Acuticoccus sp. I52.16.1: one gene and its partner. Each later gene encodes a partner of the first gene's protein in a complex. Links are inferred from orthologs where the notes say so. Each region holds a gene or a part of one and is shown on either strand. Other genes may lie near its edges.

Region 1 (3,076 bases):
TCGTCCGTCTTCATCCGTGTATCGGCGAAGTATAGGGATGAGGCAAACGGGATGAGAAGCACCACGAACCAGCCCGTCCACCCTGGAAGCAAGCCCGATCCATAAAGGGCGTAGGCGGGGATCATCACATAGGTCAGAAAATCGATGATCAGGTCCAGCAGCGCCCCGTCGAACACGAGCGCGTTGGTGTGAACGTCGTAGCGGCGGGCCAAGGGGCCATCGATCCCGTCGACGACGAAGGCGACGGCCAGCCAGATCGCCATCATGGCCCAATCCTGCCGCGCGGCCTCCAGCAGTGCGAGCATGGCAAGCGATGCGCCCGCGGCGGTGAATAGGTGGACAGCGTAGGCTTTTAATCGCATTCGACAATGGATACCCTTTTTCCGCCGATGGAGAAAAGCGGATCGTATCGGATGGCCGTTTCGCGGCCGTCGACAGCGTCCCGATAGAGCTTTCGCAGTCACAGGAGAGCGGCCGAGGTGGCCGCGCATCGGACGATAACGCGGCATACGGACCGCACTCACGACGAGCGTTCGTCCCGCGTCGCTCGGGTGAGCGGACGCCACCAAATTCCACATGCCGCAGTGCTTCGGGGATTTCTGGTGGGCGGTGAGGGATTCGAACCCCCGACCTACTGGGTGTAAACCAGCCGCTCTAACCAGCTGAGCTAACCGCCCGTGGCGGCAGGAATAGCGTGCAGCCGGCGTTCTGGAAAGGTCGTCCACAAAGTCGTCTGAAAGTCGCTTGACACCTGAGCGGGGGGGCCTTAGTTCAGCAGCTCTCGCGGGCACAGCGGCAACGCAAAGCCCGGATGCGGGGGTGTAGCTCAGTTGGTTAGAGCGCCGGCCTGTCACGCCGGAGGTCGCGGGTTCGAGTCCCGTCACTCTCGCCATTCATATCCCCTCTCCCACATCGCAGTCCGCACACGGCTCCCTCACACGGCGCCCTCGCCAGGGTCGGCGGATCGCGGGCACTCGCCCGCCGCCGTGCCGTGGCTCGTCCCCCTCGCGTCCCGCATACCTGCCCCGCGCGGACCACTTCGCCGCGGAGCATCGCCGGCTCGTCGCCGCGGGGGTCGAATTCGAGGTGACGCCTCGGCACGAGACCTATGGGACGGTCGCGGTCTGTCGCGACCCGTACGGCGACCGCTGGGTCCTCCTGTCGGCCCGATCCGACCCGCGCGCAGGCCACGCACGGGACACGGAGCGGCGCTAAGGTGCCGGCGGGAGAGGCGATCGGCAACGCAGTGCACATCCAACCGTCGATGCAAGCGAGCCAAATTCGCGCGTCAGGTTGCGGCGATCAGCGGTTTGAGTCATTCCAAGGACGCCATACATGGAATGAGGCGACGTGACGGCGCTGACGCGTCCGCCCGCGCCTCGAAGGGGTATGAATGGAAGACCTCCTCACCAGCTACCTTCCGGTGATCATTTTCGCCGGGATCGCCACCGTCATCGGCCTCGCGCTGCTCGTCGTGCCGTTCCTCGTCGCGTACAAGTCGCCCGACAGCGAGAAGCTGTCCGCCTACGAGTGCGGCTTCAACGCGTTCGACGATGCCCGCATGAAGTTCGACATCCGGTTCTACCTGGTCGCGATCCTGTTCATCATCTTCGACCTGGAGGTGGCGTTCCTGTTCCCGTGGGTGCTGTCGTTCGACCATATCGGCTGGTTCGGGTTCGGCTCGGTGATGCTCTTCCTCGGGATCCTCACCATCGGTTTCGTGTATGAGTGGAAGAAGGGAGCGCTGGAATGGAATTGACCAAGGACAAGCCGATCCTCGACCAGCGTGGTCTGGGCACCGGCGGCGCTCCGGCGATCGCGCAGCCCGTCCCCGGCAACCAGCCGGACGACGCGTTCTTCAAGTCCGTGTCGGACGAGCTGTCCGACAAGGGCTTCGTCGTCACCTCGACCGAGGCGCTCATCCAGTGGGCCCGCACCGGTTCGCTGATGTGGATGACGTTCGGCCTCGCCTGCTGCGCCGTCGAGATGATGCAGATGTCGATGCCGCGCTACGACGTCGAGCGCTTCGGCGTCGCCCCGCGCGCCTCGCCGCGTCAGTCGGACGTGATGATCGTCGCCGGCACGCTGACCAACAAGATGGCCCCGGCGCTGCGCAAGGTGTACGATCAGATGCCGGAGCCGCGCTACGTCATCTCGATGGGCTCGTGCGCCAACGGCGGCGGCTACTACCACTATTCCTACTCGGTGGTGCGCGGCTGCGACCGCGTGGTCCCGGTCGACGTCTATGTCCCCGGCTGCCCGCCGACGGCGGAGGCGCTGCTCTACGGGATCCTCCTGTTGCAGCGCAAAATCCGGCGCACCGGCACGATCGAGCGTTAAGATGGCCTTCGAACCCGACATCAGCGCCCTGGAAGACCTCGCCGAGATGGTCCGCACGCAGGCGGGCGAGGGCGTGGTCTCCTCCGAAATCAGCTTCAAGCAGCTCACCATCACGGTGACGCGCGAGGCGATCGTCGACGTCGTGCGCTTCCTGCGCGACGACCCCCGCGCGGCCTTCGTCAACCTGGTCGACATCTGCGGCGTGGACTGGCCCTCGCGGCCGGAGCGGTTCGAGGTGGTCTACCACTTCCTCTCGCCGGTGCAGAACCAGCGCGTGCGCCTCAAGGTCCTGACCGACGAAGTGACCCCCGTCGCGTCGATCACGTCGCTCTTCCCGGCCGCCGACTGGTACGAGCGCGAGGCCTACGACCTCTACGGCATCCTCTTCACCAACCACCCGGACCTGAGGCGCATCCTCACCGACTACGGCTTCGACGGGTATCCGCTGCGCAAGGACTTCCCCCTGACCGGGTTCGTCGAGGTGCGCTACGACGACGAGGCCAAGCGCGTGGTGTACGAGCCGGTGAAGCTGGCCCAGCAGTTCCGCGACTTCGACTTCCTCTCCCCCTGGGAGGGAACGGACTACATCCTGCCCGGCGACGAGAAGGCGACGAACTGATGGCCGAGGAGAAGCACGGTCACTGCCAGTGCGGCGCGGTCAGCTTCACGGCGACCGTCCCCGGCGACGAGATCGACGCATGCCATTGCGGCACCTGCCGGCGGATGAACGCCGGGC
Region 2 (3,213 bases), 4.3 Mb from region 1 along the record:
TGGTCGCGCCGATGAAGGTCACGAAGCCGAGCGCGTGGGGCGCGAACTCGTAGAGCGGCGACATGCGCGCGACCATGAAGACGCCGGCCGTCACCATGGTGGCGGCGTGGATCAGCGCGGAGACCGGGGTCGGACCTTCCATCGCGTCCGGCAGCCAGGTGTGCAGGCCGAACTGAGCCGATTTGCCCATCGCGCCGACGAACAGGAGGAAGCAGGCGAGTTCCAGCGCGTTCAGCTCCATGCCGAGGAAGTCGAACGTCGTCTGGCTCATCGCCGGGCCGGCGCTGAACACGGCGTCGAGCTGCACCACGCCCGACAGCGCGAAGATGGTGAAGATGCCGAGGAGGAAGCCGAAATCGCCGACGCGGTTGACCACGAAGGCCTTGATCGCCGCCGCGTTGGCCGACGGCCGGTCCGACCAGAAGCCGATGAGAAGATAGGACGCGAGGCCCACGCCCTCCCAGCCGAAGAACATCTGCAAGAGGTTGTCGGCCGTCACGAGCATCAGCATCGCGAAGGTGAACAGCGACAGGTAGGCGAAGAACTTCGCCTTGGCCGGGTCGTGGCTCATGTAGCCGAAGGAGTAGAGGTGGACGAGCGCGGAGACCGTGCAGACCACCACCAGCATGACCGCGGTCAGCGTGTCGACGCGCAGCGCCCAGGCGATGTCGAGATCGCCAGAGATGATCCACTCCATCAGCATGATGCGCTCGGTCGGCGAGTCGCCGAAGCCCCAGGCGATGAAGATGATCCAGGCCAATACGGCCGAGACGAACAGGAACCCGGTGGTGACCACCTGAGCTGCGAGCGCCCCGACCTTGCGGCCGAACAGGAAGGCGAAGAGGAAGCCGAAGAGCGGCAGGAAGACGAGAAGTTGGACCACCGGGTCAGCCCTTCAGCGTGTCGATGTCTTCAACCGCGATGGAGCCACGGTTGCGGAAGAAGGCGACGAGGATGGCGAGGCCGATCGCGGCCTCCGCCGCCGCCACCGTGAGGACGAAGAGGGCGAACACCTGGCCGACCAGATCGTTGAGCTCCGCCGAAAAGGCGACGAAGTTGATGTTCACCGCCAGCAGGATCAGCTCGATCGACATCAAAATGACGATGACATTCTTTCTATTCAGAAAAATGCCAAACACTCCGATGACAAAAAGGATCGCCGAGACGGTCAGGTAATGTGAAATGTCTATCACAGTTGCAGCCCCCTGCCGGATGCGACGTCGCGCACCTCGATCGCCTCTTCGCGGGTCCGGTGGACCTGCTTGCCGATGTCCTGGCGCTTGGCGATCGCCTGGTGACGCAGGGTCAGGACGATGGCGCCCACCATCGCGACCAGCAGGATGAGCCCGCACACCTGGAAGTAGAACGCATAGCGCGTGTACAGCACGAGGCCGAGCGCCTCGGTGTTCGACACTTCGGAGGGGGGCGGGATCGGCAGGACGACCTGAGCGGCGACCGTGGGAGCCAGCGTGTAGGCGCCCAGGACGAAGATCAGCTCGACCAACAGAACCACGCCCACCAGCGCCCCGACGGGGAGGTACTGCATGAACCCCTGCCGCAGTTCGGCAAAGTCCACGTCGAGCATCATCACCACGAAGAGGAACAGGACGAGCACCGCGCCGACGTAGACGACCACGAGGATCAGCGCGAGGAATTCGGCCCCGGTCATCATGAAGATACCGGCACCATTGAGGAACGCGAGGATCAGGAACAGGACAGAGTGAACCGGATTTCGCGACGAGATGACCATCAAGGCCGAGGCCACCATGACCGCGGCAAAGAGGTAAAAAAACAGCGCAGCAATTGTCATGCAGTCTCTCGCGCGGCGCGGACGTGTCGAAGTGCGGCTCCAAGGGGAGCAGCAACCCCAAGCGGATATGCCCTCTTAGACCCTACTCGGTAGCGCGTCCACCGCCCCCGTCATGCCGATCCCATCTTCGCCGTCATCCCGCCGCCGCCAGAGTTACCTCAACCTCTGCGGGTGCCCCCTCGCGCAAAAGGCCCAGCCGCACCCGATCCCCCGCGCGGCGCCGATCGAGCGCGGCCCGCAGTGCCTCGGTTCCGCCCAACGTCTCCCCGTCGAGCGCCACGATGACGTCCCCCGGAACGATCTCGCCGCCGCGGGTCTGGCGCACAGGCCTCAGCCCAGCCTCGGCCGCCGGCGTCCCCGGATCGACCGACAGGATCAAGACGCCTTGCACGCCCTGGCGCGCCAGCAGCGCATCCGCCCGCGGATCGGAGACGACGCCCAGGACCGGCGGACGGTAGAGGCCGGAGGCGAGGATCTGCGGCACGACCCGGTTCACCGCATCGACCGGGACCGCGAAGCCGATGCCCGCGCTCGACCCGGAGGGGCTGAAAATCGCTGTGTTGACGCCGATCAGCCGGCCGGCACTGTCGATCAGCGGGCCTCCGGAGTTGCCGGGATTGATCGCCGCGTCGGTCTGGATGAGGCCGCGAATCACCCCGCCTTCGTCGTTCGGCAGCTCGCGGTCGAGCGCGGAGATGATCCCGGTCGTCAGCGTCCAGTCGAGTCCGAACGGGTTGCCGATGGCCAGCACCGACTGCCCCACCTTCAGGTCCGCGCTGGTGCCGATCGCCAGCGCCGGCAGGTCCGCCTCGCGCACGTCGATCTCGAGGACGGCGATGTCGTGCGTCGGATCGGTCCCCACCAGCGAAGCGTCGAACACGCGCCCGTCCGCCAGCCGCACCGAGGCCGACGAGGCGCCCTGGATGACGTGGTTGTTGGTGACGATGTGCCCCGCCTTGTCCCACACGAAGCCCGACCCGGTGCCGCGCGGCACGTCGTGGGCGTTGCGCGTCCAATAGTCGACCACGCGGCGCGAGGTGGAGATGGAGACGACACTGTCGCGCGCACGCTCGAAGACGGCGATCGTGCTGTTCTCCGCCGGGGCCAGCTCGCCGCGCGGCGTGACGATGCGCGGCTCGGCCACCGGTGCCCGCAGCGCCTGGCGCAAGGCCGGCCCCGCCTCATAGGCGAGGATCAGGAGTGCGGCCGCCAGCGCGAGGGCGAGCACACGGCGGCTGAAGGGATCATGGGGCATGGGTCGAGGTCAGCGGGTTGGTCGTCGCCTTGCAAGTGGGACCGCTCCGCCGCTTTGTCGACGGCGCCGCGGCGCCGCCCGCCAGCCCCGCGCCGGCTGCATGGCGGCGCCTCGCCACTGGCGCGACGCGGCGTCAGCCACCCTCCCC

Evidence for each region. Proteins that work in one complex are often made in the same cells at the same time.
Region 2: the proteins of MRB58_RS01475 (region 1) and MRB58_RS20670 are in contact, whole or in part, in a cryo-EM structure (PDB 7NYH), measured with the Escherichia coli proteins. The link is inferred for Acuticoccus sp. I52.16.1 from one-to-one orthologs.

Annotation. Positions count from the first base shown.
Region 1 is NZ_CP094828.1:322,165-325,240, forward strand. The notes cover bases 383-3,076. They hold MRB58_RS01475 (NADH-quinone oxidoreductase subunit A), read left to right. Parts: upstream 383-1,393; coding sequence 1,394-1,759; downstream 1,760-3,076. Other genes in these bases: MRB58_RS24905 (VOC family protein), read left to right, coding at 964-1,215; MRB58_RS01480 (NADH-quinone oxidoreductase subunit B family protein), read left to right, coding at 1,750-2,340; MRB58_RS01485 (NADH-quinone oxidoreductase subunit C), read left to right, coding at 2,342-2,959; MRB58_RS01490 (GFA family protein), read left to right, coding at 2,959-3,076. Outside these bases: MRB58_RS01460 (phosphatidylcholine/phosphatidylserine synthase), read right to left, coding at 1-305. UniProt on the Escherichia coli protein: NDH-1 shuttles electrons from NADH, via FMN and iron-sulfur (Fe-S) centers, to quinones in the respiratory chain. The immediate electron acceptor for the enzyme in this species is believed to be ubiquinone.
Region 2 is NZ_CP094828.1:4,586,729-4,589,941, reverse strand. Bases 1-2,831 are described here. They hold MRB58_RS20670 (NADH-quinone oxidoreductase subunit J), read right to left. Parts: upstream 1,811-2,831; coding sequence 1,190-1,810; downstream 1-1,189. Other genes in these bases: MRB58_RS20665 (S1C family serine protease), read right to left, coding at 1,944-2,831; nuoK (NADH-quinone oxidoreductase subunit NuoK), read right to left, coding at 888-1,193; nuoL (NADH-quinone oxidoreductase subunit L), read right to left, coding at 1-883. In the rest of the region: more of MRB58_RS20665, read right to left, coding at 2,832-3,065; MRB58_RS20660 (ion transporter), read right to left, coding at 3,199-3,213. UniProt on the Escherichia coli protein: NDH-1 shuttles electrons from NADH, via FMN and iron-sulfur (Fe-S) centers, to quinones in the respiratory chain. The immediate electron acceptor for the enzyme in this species is believed to be ubiquinone.